2 regions of the Mycobacterium dioxanotrophicus genome follow, and region 1 is predicted to be linked to the other one. Evidence: predicted binding sites of a transcription regulator. Region 1 holds the regulator's gene; the other holds the start of a gene.
What was found. Region 1 encodes LexA, which represses DNA repair genes until DNA is damaged. Its sites were predicted from a motif close to CGAACANNTGTTCG; they were not measured.
Positions count from the first base shown of each region.

Region 1 (7,322 bases):
CGAGCGTTCGAACCCTCACCACCTGCATGACCACCGATCCTGCCCGAAAATCCGTCGCTCAGGCTGGAATGCCGGGTGGGCGCTGCCTGTTCGATTCCACATGCGGGGCATAACGCGCCGCATGATGGGAATGCGCGACACTATATGGCACAGCACGAGGGTTCGGCAGGATCTGAACCAGGGCGTGCAGTGACAAGGAGACGGAGTGATGGCCGACAGTAGCGACCACCCTGAGCACCACTACCAGCCCGATCAGAGCGGGATGTACGAGCTGGAGTTTCCCGCGCCGCAGTTGTCTGCGTCCGACGGGCGCGGACCGGTGATGATCCACGCGCTCGAAGGGTTCTCCGACGCCGGCCACGCGATCCGTCTGGCGGCCGAGCACCTGAAGAACAGCCTCGACACCGAGCTCGTCGCCTCGTTCGCCATCGACGAACTCCTCGACTACCGGTCGCGGCGGCCGCTGATGACGTTCAAGACCGACCACTTCACCGGCTACGAGGACCCCGAACTCAATCTGTACGCCCTGCACGACAGCGTCGGCACACCGTTTCTGCTGCTCGCGGGCATGGAACCGGACCTGCGGTGGGAACGCTTCATCACTGCCGTCCGGCTGCTCGCCGAGCGGCTCGGCGTCCGGCAGACCATCGGACTCGGGACCATCCCGATGGCGGTGCCGCACACCCGCCCGGTCACTCTCACCGCGCACGCCAACAACAAGGAGTTGATCGCCGAGCACACCCCGTGGGTCGGCGAGGTGCAGGTGCCCGCCAGTGTGTCGAACCTGCTGGAGTTCCGGATGGCGCAGCACGGCCACGAGGTGGTCGGCTTCACCGTCCATGTCCCGCACTACCTGGCCCAGACCGCGTACCCGCCTGCGGCCGAGGCGCTGCTGGCCGAGGTGGCCAGGACGGGTTCGCTACAGTTGCCGCTGGCTGCACTGTCCGAGGCGGGCGCCGAGGTGTACGGAAAGATCAACGAGCAGGTAGAGGCCAGCACCGAGGTCGCCCAAGTGGTGGCGGCGCTGGAGCAACAGTACGATGCGTTCGTTGCCGCACAGGAAAACCGGTCCCTGCTGGCACGGGACGACGAACTGCCCAGCGGCGACGAGTTGGGTGCCGAGTTCGAACGATTCCTCGCCCAGCAGACCGGTGACAAATTCAAAGACGACAAGTACAAGGACGACAGGTATCGCGACGACCTGTACCGCGAGGACAGACAGTCGGACGACCCCGACGACACAGACCCGGACCATCCATAGGAGCCCGCAGCAGGGCCGACAGCGAGGTTGGCGAACATGACGGAGCGAAAGCCCAATCTGCGGTCGGTCAGGGAGGTCACACCGGCACTCGAGTTCCGCACTGTGCACGGATACCGGCGCGCGTACCGCGTCGCCGGGTCCGGGCCGGCGATCCTGTTGATCCACGGCATCGGTGACAACTCGACCACCTGGCAGACCGTGCAGACCGCCCTGGCGCAGCGATTCACCGTGATCGCCCCCGATCTGCTCGGCCACGGCCGATCGGACAAACCGCGTGCGGACTACTCCGTCGCCGCCTACGCCAACGGGATGCGTGACCTGCTCAGCGTCCTCGACATCGACCGGGTCACCGTCATCGGGCACTCCCTGGGCGGTGGAGTGGCCATGCAGTTCGCCTACCAGTTCCCGCAGTTGGTCGACCGACTGGTTCTCGTCGGTGCCGGAGGGGTCACCAAAGACGTCAACGTCGCGCTGCGGATCGCGTCACTGCCGATGGGTAGCGAAGCGCTCGCGCTGCTGCGCCTGCCGCTGCTGCTGCCCGCGCTGCAGATCATCGGCCGGGCTGCGGGAGCGTTGTTCGGCTCCACGGGAGTCGGCCGGGACATCCCGGACATGCTGCGCATCCTGGCCGATCTGCCCGAACCCACCGCGTCGTCGGCTTTCGCCCGCACCCTGCGCGCCGTGGTGGACTGGCGAGGCCAGGTCGTCACCATGCTGGACCGCTGTTATCTGACCGAATCCGTTCCCGTGCAACTCATCTGGGGCGCTTCGGACTCGGTGATCCCGGTCAGTCACGCACTCATGGCACACGCGGCAATGCCCGGTTCCCAGCTCGAGATCTTCGAGGGGTCCGGGCATTTTCCGTTCCACGACGACCCCGACCGCTTCGTCGAGGTCGTCGAACGGTTCATCGACTCCACCGAGCCTGCCGTCTACGACCAGGAACTGCTGCGAAATCTGCTGCGCTCAGGAATCAGCGAGGCCACGATCTCCGGGCCGCTGGACACCCAGGTCGCGGTGCTCGATGCGATGGGTGCCGACGAACGCAGCGCGACGTAGCCCCGGCCCGGGGATCAGCCCATCGGTGATCGCTGCCACGTAGCATCGGCTTATGGCCATTGATGTGACCGTCCTGCGCGTGTTCACCGATTCCGACGGCAAGTTCGGCAACCCGCTGGGCGTGGTCGACAACAGCACCGTGGATCCGGCCGACCGGCAGCGCATCGCCACCGAATTAGGTTACAGCGAAACCATTTTCATCGACGTACCACCGCCGGGCGGCACGTCGGCGCAGGCCAGGATCTACACGCCGGCGGCGGAGATGGCATTTGCCGGCCACCCCACCGTCGGCGCATCGTGGTGGCTGCGCGAAACCGGGAAGCCGGTCAAGACCCTGCACGTGCCGGCAGGCATTGTGCAGGTCGAATACGACGGTGACCTGGCTGCGGTGAGCGCGCGCTCCGAATGGGCGCCCGAGTTCGCCATCCACGACCTGTCGTCGACCGACGAACTCATGGCCGCCCAACCCGACGACTTCTCCGACGACGTCGAGAACTACCTGTGGACGTGGATCGACCAGGATCAGGGCATCATGCGGTCACGGATGTTCGCTCCGCACCTGGGTATTCCCGAGGACGAGGCCACCGGCGCAGCGGCCGTCCGGATGACCGACTATCTCAGCCGGGATCTGAAAATCATCCAGGGCAAAGGGTCGGTGATTCACACGCGCTGGAGCCCTGAGGGTTGGGTTCGGGTGGCGGGCCGGGTGGTCAACGACGGCAGCACGCAACTGGACTAGCTGTACTGACCACCGACGTTAGGTACGGCGTGGCGTAGTGACATGACGAAGACCTCCGAGTGAAGTGCGAGCTGTCGAGGAACGCACCAACTCACTCCGGAGGTCTTCATGTCCCACCGTAATGCCCCGTTGTCAGAAACCGGACGTCTGCGCCTAGCTCGGTGCATTGTTGAGGACGGTTGGCCGCTGCGGCGGGCTGCCGAGCGGTTCCAGGTCTCGGTGAGCACCGCAGCTCGCTGGGCCGGGCGGTACCGCGAACTCGGTGATGCCGGCATGGCTGATCGCAGCTCACGGCCTCACCACAGCCCCAAGAGAACACCCACCCGAACTGAGCGGCGCATCATCAAAGTCCGGGTCATCCGGCGTTGGGGCCTGCGCGTATCGGTTATCTGCTGAGGTTGCATCCCTCGACGGTGCACCGCGTGCTGACCCGGTACGGCCTGGCCAAACTGCGCTGGCTCGACCGCCCGACCGGGCGGGTCATCCGCCGGATGGAATCCGCGGCCTGCGGCGATCTCGTGCATGTCGATGTCAAGAAGCTGGGCAAGATCCCGGACGGAGGCGGCTGGCGGATGTTGGGAAAACCTATCGGTGGCCGCAACAGGCAGGCCGACAAGAGTTCAGGGCAGACCAGCAAGTACGGCAATCCGGTGCGGGGGTATCACTTCTTGCACACCGCCATCGATGCGCACTCACGGCTGGCCTACTCCGAACTACTGGCAGACGAACGCAAAGAGACGGCCGCAGCGTTCTGGCTGCGGGCCAACGCCTGGTTCAATCATTGCGGCTTTACGGTGCGGAAAGTGTTGACCGACAACGGGTCCTGCTATCGGTCGCACAAATTTCGCGATGCCCTGGGTGACATCGAGCACCGGCGCACCCGCCCCTACCGGCCACAAACCAATGGCAAAGTGGAACGTTTCCACCGCACCCTGGCCGACGAATGGGCCTACGCCCGGCTCTACACCAGCGACACCGACCGCTGCGCCGAGTACCCGCGATGGCTACACAACTACAATCACCACCGCGGCCACACAGCACTCAAGGGTCAACCACCTGCCAGCCGCGTGCCTAACCTCTCAGGTCAGTACAACTAGCGACCCGGTCAGCCAGACCGATGGGCGCGCAGCGCCTCGATCTCCCGCTCGAAATCATCGGCCGACGTGAACGACCGGTACACCGAGGCGAACCGCAGATAGGCGACCTCGTCGAGTTCGCGCAACGGCCCGAGGATTGCCAGGCCCACCTCATGGCTGGGGATCTCCGGTGTGCCGAGGCCCCGCACCGCATCCTCGACCTTCTGTGCCAGCAGGTTCAGCGCGTCGTCGTCGACCTGCCTGCCCTGGCAGGCGCGCCGCACGCCCCGCACGACCTTCTCCCGGCTGAACGGCTCCGTGACGCCACTGCGTTTGACGACCGCCAGCACGGCAGTCTCTACCGTGGTGAATCGGCGGCCGCATTCGGGGCACGAACGCCGACGCCGAATGGCCTGCCCCTCGTCGGTTTCTCGCGAATCGACCACCCGCGAATCGGGATGACGGCAGAAGGGACAGTGCATCACCGCTCCTTCGTCATTCCGCCAGACCACAAGTTCGAGCGCCCTTGAGCCTACCTGCGCCGCCGGCGGTACTGCCCACGCCGGGTCCAATGGCACGTACTTCGCCGGACATCCGGCGAGTGCCGTTGCACACCAAGCCGTTTCGCCGCTCATGGCACGGTCAGCCGACAGGTGCGATCAGCGTCTGACCCGCATCCACGGCGACGGACTTGAGCTGGTTCAGATCGCGGATCTGCTGCACGACCTCGGCGACCGGTGCATCGGGAGCCACCCGCCGGGCCACCTGCTGCAGGGACTCACCGCTGCGCACCTGCACGACGGCCAACTCGTCGGGTGTCGGTGCGGCGGTCCCGACCACACCGCCCATCTGCGCCACCAGGCCCAGCCATACGGTGATCCCGGCGGCCACCAGCGCCAACAGGACTGTGGTCACGGGCGTGATGGGCTTGCGGCGATGCGACGCCCGTGACATCAGCACCCCGGTACCCCGGTACCGCAGGGCCGCCCCACCAGGACGCATCGGAGCTGGCCGGCCCACCGACCGAGGCCTGCGAACGGGACGGGCATCACGCTGGGGCAGCGGAGCGGGCCGGCTCGCCAACACAGCTGCGCGGGTCTCGGCGGGAATGTGGAGGATGGCCATCTGACTGCCTTTCAAGTCCGGGCGTTCGCTTCTGTGTTCGAATATAATCGATCAGGTGTTCGAACGATAGAACGTGTGATCGAACTGTTGCCAAAAGATAGACCGGGGTACCGACAAGTTCGGTTGAGGCGATTGACATCCGCACCCCGGCCCGGCCCTGGGGTCGCCCGGGGACGACACGCCTCGAACACATGTTTGATCATTGCGCGTACAGCGACTAGATTCGGCGCCATGAGCGACGAGAGCACCGACACTTCTGCTCCTCACGTGCGCGGCGACACCCCGGCCGACACCGACGGCACCAGTCGGCGCCGCAGTCCCGACAGCAGCCTCACCGAACGGCAGCGGACCATCCTCGAGGTGATCCGGGCGTCGGTCACCAGTCGCGGCTACCCGCCGAGCATCCGTGAGATCGGCGACGCGGTCGGCCTGACCTCGACGTCGTCGGTCGCGCATCAATTGCGCACGCTCGAGCGCAAGGGCTACCTACGGCGTGACCCCAACCGGCCGCGTGCGGTCGATGTGCGGGCAGCCGACGATCCCGTGGTGACGCCGGTGGTGACCACCGACGTGGCCGGGTCCGATGCGCTGCCCGAGCCCACTTTCGTCCCTGTGCTCGGTCGTATCGCCGCGGGCGGCCCGATCCTCGCCGAGCAGGCGGTCGAGGATGTCTTCCCGCTGCCGCGCGAGCTTGTGGGCGAAGGCTCGCTGTTCTTGCTCAAGGTGGTCGGCGACTCCATGGTCGATGCCGCGATCTGCGACGGCGACTGGGTGGTCGTGCGGCAGCAGAACGTCGCCGACAACGGCGACATCGTGGCGGCGATGATCGACGGCGAAGCGACGGTCAAGACGTTCAAGCGGACCCGCGGCCAGGTATGGCTCATGCCGCACAATCCGGCCTACGACCCGATCCCCGGCAACGACGCCGCCGTGCTCGGCAAGGTCGTCACCGTCATCCGCAAGATCTAGACCCCGTTCGAGGCGCGTCTCACTCGGCCCGGACGAATCCATTCGTCCGGGCGAACTCCTCGCTGGCGAACCAGATCTCGGCAACCGCATCGTCGTATTGACGACTGTCGGGTGACCAGTACATGCCCGACTTGGTGTCCGCCTTGATGGGGTAACCCTGCGGTGCCCGCTGAGGATCGTCCAGCGGCAGGTGCAGCGCCGTGGCGCTGGCCACCGGCTCGTCCAGTTCGATCGCCGCGTGCCGCCCACTGTGGGTCTCTGCGTCAGGATCGATCCGCGGTATCAGCGTCGGGATGGGCGTCGGCGCGGTGTCGACGTTGTCGGAGTCGAAGTCGGGATCCACCGGCGTCGCGGTGTGCTCGCGCGGCTCCTCGGCGACGTCGGCGGCGGCATCGGCGGCATCGGTGTCGTCCTGCTCGTCGAGGTCGTCCTCGTCATCGTCGTGGCCGCTGAGCAGCTCGACGGCCTCTTCCGGCGGTTCGTCATCATCGACGTCACCGATGGGGTCCACCCCGCCGGGGGAAGCCCACTGGCTCACGGGCATCGCGATGTCGGTCGGGTCGTCGTACGGCGAGGCTGCCGGGGTGTATGCCGCGGCCGGCGTTGCGGACTCGTAAGACCCTGCGAACCGCGCCGTGCCCGCCTCGGCTGCCCCGTACCCGGCCGGTTCGAACGGATTCGACTCGTCGACATGCTGCGTCGGTGCCTGGGCCTCGTCGTAGTCGTGCGCCTGATAGCGGCCCTGCTGGTAACCGACCTGGTCGTAGTGGCCTTCATCGTGCGGCGCGTCGTCATCGTCGTGCCCGTCGTCATAGCGGGCATCGTCGTAGTCGGAGCCGTAGTGGTCGTCGTCCTCGAATCCGTCGTGGTCGAAGTCGTCGTCGCCCCGACCGCGACGCCGGTGCCACAGTGCGGCGCCGACGATCAGGCCGGCCAGCAAGACGACCGGGATCACCGCGAGCAGCCACCACCAGTTCCAGTGCCAGGCGAACGGCTTGCTCGGCTCCGACGGCGACGCCTGCGGAGTCCCGTGAGGCTGATTGGCGTCCAGCCCGGGGATCTCCAGGCCGGCCAGCGACGACGCCAGGTTCGG
Region 1 is NZ_CP020809.1:4,523,499-4,530,820, forward strand. Features, by position in the region: gene BTO20_RS22010 (trypsin-like serine peptidase) at 1-28, opposite strand, end outside; gene BTO20_RS22015 (proteasome assembly chaperone family protein) at 209-1,261, shown strand; gene BTO20_RS22020 (alpha/beta fold hydrolase) at 1,298-2,320, shown strand; gene BTO20_RS22025 (PhzF family phenazine biosynthesis protein) at 2,373-3,059, shown strand; partial or broken gene BTO20_RS22030 (IS481 family transposase) at 3,168-4,156, shown strand; gene nrdR (transcriptional regulator NrdR) at 4,165-4,617, opposite strand; gene BTO20_RS22040 (LysM peptidoglycan-binding domain-containing protein) at 4,778-5,260, opposite strand; gene lexA (transcriptional repressor LexA) at 5,492-6,229, shown strand; partial or broken gene BTO20_RS22050 (LGFP repeat-containing protein) at 6,249-7,322, opposite strand, start outside.

Region 2 (7,322 bases), 3.4 Mb from region 1:
CATTCTGATGGCGCTGTCCGTGGAGAAGGTGTACGGCCAGCAGCTGCGCTGACTCAGCTGATCTCGGCGGCGATGCGGTCGAGCACGGCCGGATAGCGGTTGGCCTCGCGATGGCCGCCGGGCTTGCCGCTGCTGACGATCGCCGCGGACAGCGCACGCGCCGGGTCCGCCCACACCGCGATGTCGACAAGGCCGGTGTGCCCGAACGCCGACTCGGTGTTCTTCCCGAACGGCCCGAACCGTTTGCCGCCGAGCATGTAGCCGGTGCCCCAGCGCATCGGCTTGAGACCGGTCGCCACGTCCGGTCGCATCCGCCGGGCCGGTTTGGTTGCGGCGCGCAGCGTTTCGGGCCGCATGATTCGTACCCCGTCGAGTTCGCCTCCGCGACGCAGGATCTCGGCGAAGCGGGAGAGCTCGTCGGCGTTGGAGACGGTGCTGGAGGACGGCACGACGCTGGTGAGGAACAGCGGCGTGTTGCTCAGCGGGATGATCCGGTCCAGCGTGCCGCCGACCGCGGCCCGGAATGCCGCGGCGATCGGCGGCGGGAGCGGCTTGCCGGTGGGATGGCTCGGCGCCACCAGCGAAACCTCCTCGGGCGCAACACCGTAATTGGTCCAGCGGAAGCCGAGGGGATCGAGGATCTCCTCGGCCAGAATGTCGCGGATGTTGCGGCCGGTGGCCGCCTGGACGATCTCGCGGACCAGTGGACCCCACGTCAGTCCGTGATAGATGTGCACCAGCCCCGGCCGGTACACCGGCTTGAGGTTCCCCAGTTGCTCACGGGTGTATTCGCTGTCGTTGACCCTCGTGACGTCAGGACGCGGACCCGTGTGGATCGGGACGCCTGCACTGTGGGTGATGACGTGCCGGATGGTGGTCCGGTCCTTGCCGTGGCTGGTGTAGCTCGGCAGATAGTCGCAGACCCGGTCGTCGAGGGAGAAGCACCCGCGTTCGACCAGCATGTGCACGACTGTCGTGCTGATGGCCTTGGCCGCCGAGTACACGCAGAACGGGGTGTCGGTGCGGACGGGGATCTTCTCGGCATCGGGCAGGTCGTCGGGACCGTTGCCCCAGCCGTGTCCGATCGCGCGGTTCAGGATCACTTTGCCGTTGCGCCGCAGGCACACCTGGATCGCGGGGTGCATGCCCGCGCGGTACCAGTACTGCACCGATTGCCAGATCCGCTCGACGGCCTGCGGGTCGATCTCCGAGTGGTCCTCGTCCGCGACGTCGGTGACCGCGTCGAGGTCGCCGGGGACGGCGATTCTTCCGTCTGCGCTCACGTTTGGGCCCTCTTCAACGTCGCCGACAAGTGATGCTGCAGCGGTTGGCCCACGGCCCCCATCTGCAGGGTATAGGTGAGCTCTTCTCTGGATGCCCTGATCGAACGTGACAGTGCCGTAACACTTTTGGCGCTGGAGCTGAGCCCGATGTGGGTAGCGGTCAATTCCATCTCGATGATGTCACCGATGACCGTCAGCGATCCTTCCTGGATCTCGGTGATGCCCGTGGGGTGCGCGAGGATCCATTCCACCCGACCGGGTGACGGGACGCGGAGGTAGCCGGTCTCGGCGTGCAGTGGACGGCCATCGGCACGTGCCTTGGTGCGTTGCCCGTAGGCCAGGAACGGCTTACCGACGTGGCCGAAGGTGATCTCCTCGGCGTAGTCGAACGACTCGATGGTCGGGTACTCGCCGGCACCTGGCCCCGACCAGGTGCCCAGCAGCGGAGCCAAGGCCGCGATGTCGGGATGCAGATCAACCACGGTCGCCAGCGTACGGACCGCCGGCTGTCGTATCCGATGAGGCGTCGGATGCGCTCTGCGCAGCCCACAGATCCGGACCGAAGACTTCGTAGCGGATCCGCGTCGCAGGTACGCCACGCTCCAGCAGCGTCGTCCTGACGTGCCGCATGAACGGCAGCGGACCGCAGGTGAACACCTGCACGTCGTTCGGCAGCGGCACGTCGGTCAAGTCCATGTACCCCTGCCGTGACCGAGTGTCACCGTCATCGACGGTCTCGTACCACGCGTACGCGGTGAAATCGTCGAGCTCGCGGCCCAGGTGCAGCACGGTGTCCCGCAGCGCGTGGTCCTGGGCGCGGCGGTCGGCGTGCGCGACGACCACCTTGCGCTGCGGCTGGTTGCGAGCGATGTGCTCGACGATCGGCAGCACCGTGGTGATACCCGCACCGGCGCTCGCCAACAGCAGAGGCCCGTCGGTGGGGGTGACGACGAAATCGCCCGCGGGTGCGCTGAGCTCCAGGACATCGCCGACCTTCACCTGGTCGTGCAGATAGCTGGAAACCATGCCGTCGGGTGCGCCGTTGGTGCCCCGAACCCGCCGGATGGTGATCTGCAGCCGGGTGTGCACAGCTGTGGATGAGACCGTGTACTGACGAGGTTGGCGAGAGCCATCGGGCAGGTCGACGAACACCGAGACGTACTGGCCGGGGGCGATGTCGGGTAGTTTCCCGCCATCGACCGGCTCCAGCACGAGGGAGATGACGTCGGCGGTCTCCTCGATCCGGCGGACCACCCGGTACTGGCGGGTCGGCCGGCGCGGGTCGATGTCGGCCTCCTGGTACAGCCGGGCTTCCTCGGCGACCAACTGGAGGGCGAACAGCCAGTACACCTCGCTCCAGGCGGCGGCGATTTCCGGGGTGACGGCGTCGCCGAGGACCTCGCCGACGGCAGCGAGTAGGTGTTCCCCGACGATCGTGTACTGCTCGGGACGAATCCCGAGTGAGACATGCTTGTAGGCGATTCGGCGAATGACATGGTCGAAGGGCGGGGCATCAGGATCGATCAACTGCACCGCGTACGCGACGACCGACCCGGCCAGCGCCTTGCTCTGCTCCCCGGTGGCCTGGTTGCCTTGGTTGAACACCCGCAGCAGCTCGGGGTGGGCGGCGAACATGCGCGGGTAGAAGCGTGCGGTGATGGCATCGGCATGCGCCGCGACGACGGGTGCGGTCGCCCGCACCACGTCGAGGCTCGCCGGTGACAGCAGCGAGGTGGGGGTCATGGTGCTCACGATCGGGTCCCTTCGGATCGGGCGGCGGGCTGGTGAAAAGTTATCGACGGCGAAGCAGGCCGGATAGGGTCTTTTGGCCCATGGCGACGGGATCCTTGGCCCTAGCGACCGACTGCCATCGATTGAGCGCCAACAACTTTGGTCAATGTGGCCCCAGGGGTCACAACGCGTGGGTTCTTGTCGGGGGTCGAATGTATGTTCGAAGCATGGAGGAGCAGGTCGCCGCCGCGCTCGCCGCGTTACGCACCGCGGTCGAGGGGGTGCGGGAGCTGCCGTTCGGGTCACTGTCACCGGCCGAGCTTCTCGACGTGTGCTCGGGAATCCAGGATGCACACAACCTGCTGCCCACCGCCGAACACGCCGCCATCACCGCCCTGGCCGAGCAGACCACCCCCGCGCAGATCGGGACGAAATCCTGGCCCGAAGCCCTGCGCATCCGGCTACGCATCTCCCACAAGGAGGCCCGCCGCCGCTTCCGCGACGCGATCAACCTCGGACCACGCCACACCCTGACCGGCGAACCCGTCCCGGCACGCCGAGCCGCCACCGCCGCCGCCCAAGCCGGCGGCTGGCTGACCCAGGACCACATCGAGGAATTGGAGACGTTCTTCGCCCACTGCCCCGGCTGGGTCGATGCCCAGCGCCGGCAGCAGATGGAGGAAAAACTGGTCGCCGTCGCCGCGAGCAACTGCCCCGATGTGCTGCACCACGCCATCGCCGAAGCGTTGTACCTGCTCAACCAGGACGGCGAGGAACCCATCGAGGACCTGGCCGCCCGCTCCCGCGGCATCGTGCTGGGCCCGCAGGAACCCGACGGCACCCGCACCATCCGCGGCCGGGTCACCGCCGAGCTGGGCGCCACCCTCGATGCCATCACCGGCAAATGGGCCGCCCCAGGCATGTGCAACCCCGACGACCCGACCCCGTGTACCTCTGGCACCCCCAGCCAAGAACAGATCGACACCGACACCCGCACCGCCCGGCAACGCACCCACGACGCCCTGCTCACCCTGGGCCGCCACGCATTGATGTCCGGCGAACTCGGTCAGCACAACGGGCTACCGGTGTCCATCGTGGTCACCACCACCCTGCAGGAACTCCAAGCCGGCGCCGGGATAGCGGTCACCGCCACCGGCACCAAACTGCCCATCGGCGACCTCATCCGGCTCGCGGCGCATGCCCATCACTACCTGGCCGTGTTCGACACACATGCCAACGTGCCGCTCTACCTGGGCCGCACCAAACGCCTCGCCACACCAGGGCAACGGTTGATGCTGTTCGCCCGCGACCGTGGCTGCACCTGCCCGGGCTGCACCGCCGCGGGCAACCGCAGCCAGGCCCACCACGCCACCCAAGACTTCGCCCACGGCGGCCTGACCGACATCACCGACCTCACCCTGGGCTGCGGGCCCCATCAACGCCTCGTCGGCCCCGGCAAATGGACCACCCACATCAACACCAACGGCCGCTGCGAATGGATCCCACCGGCCCTGCTCGACACCGGCCAATCCCGCATCAACACCTACCACCACCCCCAGCACTACTTCACCGACAACCAAGACGACGACGAAACAGACTGTCCGGGAACGTGATCAGGCAGTGACCGCGGCGATGACGAATGCCTGGTCGGCTGTCTCCTTGAGCTGCGGTTGGCGCTCACGGGTGGCTGTGGCATACCCGGTGAACCCGGCGGCGGCCAATGCGTCGCGCACGACGGCTGTGTCGTGCCGTAGGAAGGTCATCGAGACCGCATGCCCGAACGCCTCGTCGAAAGACAAAGGAGGGGAGCCGGTTTGGAATCCAAGAAGTAACCAGCCCGGGTCGGTGACGACCCGGCGGAACTCCGCGAATAGGTCCGCAAGCTCATCGGCTGGGGTATGAATGATCGAATACCACGCAGACACCGCAGAGAAAGTACCGTCGGGATACGGCAACTCGCGCATGTCAGCCACCTGGAACCGACCTTGCGGATACCGCTCGCGGGCAATGGAAATCATGGCAGGTGACCCGTCGATACCCTCGGTACTGAGGCCCAATCGGGTGAGTTCGGCGGCGGCTTGGCCCGGACCGCAACCCACGTCCAGCGCGGTTTGGCCGCCCGATCGCAGTACCAGTTCGGCGAACGACTGCACCAGGCAGCGGTCGAACGGTCTGACGTCGAACTCGTCGGTGAAGTGTTGCGCGTACTCGGCGGCGATCAGCTCGTACTGGTCGAACACTGTTCCGACAGTAGCCTGCCCATCACGACTCGGGCACGGAGGTGAACGGGTGCAGCGTGAGTATCAGTCGCACCAGGTCTGCCTGCCGGTGTGTCCCGGTCTTGTCGAAGACCCGACGGAGATGAGTCCGCACAGTCGGCAGGGAGACGGCAAGCTCCTCTGCGACCGTTTTGGGGTCGGCGCCGCGCGACACTCGCAACGCGATGTCTGCCTCGGTTCGGGTGAGGTGGAACAGTTGCTGAAGAAGCGCGGCGCTGGGTTCCGGTTCGCGGGCGGGATTGATGAGCACGACCATCGCCCGTGGCCGTCCCGGCTCTTCCAGAGTGTGCAGTGGTAGCACGTGAATGACGAAAGACCTTGCTCCTGACGGGCGCTCGCAGATCAATGAGTTTCCGTGCCGGATACCGTTGGCGTCGCCGTCGAGCGCGGCGTAGAGCGCAAGCCCCAACGCCTGTTCGGCGTGACGGCTGGCGGCGGTGAGGTGTCCCTGGATGAGGGACAGCCCGTCACCAACCCGCACGATCTGTTCGGCGGCGCCGTTGAGGCTCAGCACCCGGCGGTCGGCTCCGATCACCAGGATGCCGTTTCCCACGGTGTCCAATGCGGCGGACAGATCTGCGCCGGTATGCGTCAAGCCATCGATGTGGTGCTGGGTGCGCAGCGCTTGTTGCAGATGCCGGATGAGACCGCCGAAAACCTGAACCCGCTCGACACTGTCGAAGGGCTCGGAAACCACAGAGGTGTGCAATATGAAGCAGCTTGGCCGCGCGCCCGCGCTGAGCCGCACCAGCAGACCGTCTTCCAGACCGTTGGGATGCATCCAGTCGGTATAGAACTCTGAATGGCGTTGAACTGTAATGAGTTCCGCCCCGGTGCGAATGACCCCGACGGGGCCGTTCGCGACCGCGGTCAGCGGGTAGTCCAGCCGGCTGTAGTACTCGGTGTAACTTGCTACGGCGCCGACCGGGAGAACGGCGTTCTGGATGATCCAGATCGCGTTCTCGGCGGTCACCAGCGCCCCGCCGTTACCACCAATGGTCCGGTGAATGTCGCCGATGGCGGACTGCCAGCGCTCGGGAGCGGCGGCCGCGGCGTAGATGCCCGCTACGAGTCGCGAGAAATCCTCGAGCGTGACCATGGTGCGGGTTCCCGTTCGTGCAGCGAAGCCGACATCGTTCGTCATCAATTCTTCAGCGCTGCCGAAAATCCTATGCGAAATCATCCATTTGGTCGATGCTCTAAGAATATTCGGGGTGGTTTTCTGATGATCCTCCGGCGAGTGTGACGCCACGGCGGAGTTGCCCGACACAGTGCCAGCGAAGGGGGGTAGCCATGATCCTCACGATTCCGTACCGACCAGCGGAAATGATGAACGACCTGCTCCATGAACGGCCGGCGGAACACCCGCCCCGTGACAGCCACGATCATGCCCGCCATGAGTCGCGTGGCCGCGCGTCGAGGCGCATCTATTTCGAGTCTGCCCTGTTGTCGCGGGAAATGGATCACCCATGAATTTCCGCAGACAACTTTCCGGATACAAACAAACCGAATGACATGCAGTTCGGTCGTTTTCAACCGGTGAGGTTCCCGCCCACCTTGTCGCGGCGCGGTGAACTCATCGCAGCCCGGACTGAGCTGCTCTAGGCTTTCCTGCATGACCGATCACGACAAGGCCGCCGCGCGGCGTGAGATTGCTGACGCTCTGCTCAACGCACTCAACCGCCGACACGAACTGCTTGATGTGATCGTGGAGGCCGACGACCGCAAGACCGCGGTCGACGCTGTTGCGACATTGCTCAACACATCGCATACCGCCGCCGATGCCGTCGTCGGGTTGTCCTTCGACCGGATCACCAAGGAATCGCGGCGACAGATCGCCGCGGAACTCGATGATCTGAACAGTCAGCTGACGTTCACCGCACAGGAACGTCCGGCGAGCTCCGGCGAGACCCTTGTGCTCAGGTCCTTCTCTGCAGCTACCGACCGGGACATCTTCGAGGCGCGCACTGCCGACGTCGGGGCTTCCGGAGACGGGTCCGGCGCGCCTGCCGCCGATATCGACGACGAG
Region 2 is NZ_CP020809.1:355,357-362,678, forward strand. Features, by position in the region: gene BTO20_RS01585 (PPOX class F420-dependent oxidoreductase) at 1-52, shown strand, start outside; gene lipE (lipase LipE) at 54-1,283, opposite strand; gene BTO20_RS01595 (peroxynitrite isomerase) at 1,280-1,765, opposite strand; gene BTO20_RS01600 (globin domain-containing protein) at 1,758-3,026, opposite strand; gene BTO20_RS01605 (HNH endonuclease signature motif containing protein) at 3,242-4,627, shown strand; gene BTO20_RS01610 (class I SAM-dependent DNA methyltransferase) at 4,628-5,254, opposite strand; gene BTO20_RS01615 (helix-turn-helix transcriptional regulator) at 5,277-6,437, opposite strand; gene BTO20_RS01620 (GNAT family N-acetyltransferase) at 6,909-7,322, shown strand, end outside.
Region 2: the regulator LexA is predicted to act here: its motif matches at 3,224-3,237, upstream of BTO20_RS01605 (HNH endonuclease signature motif containing protein).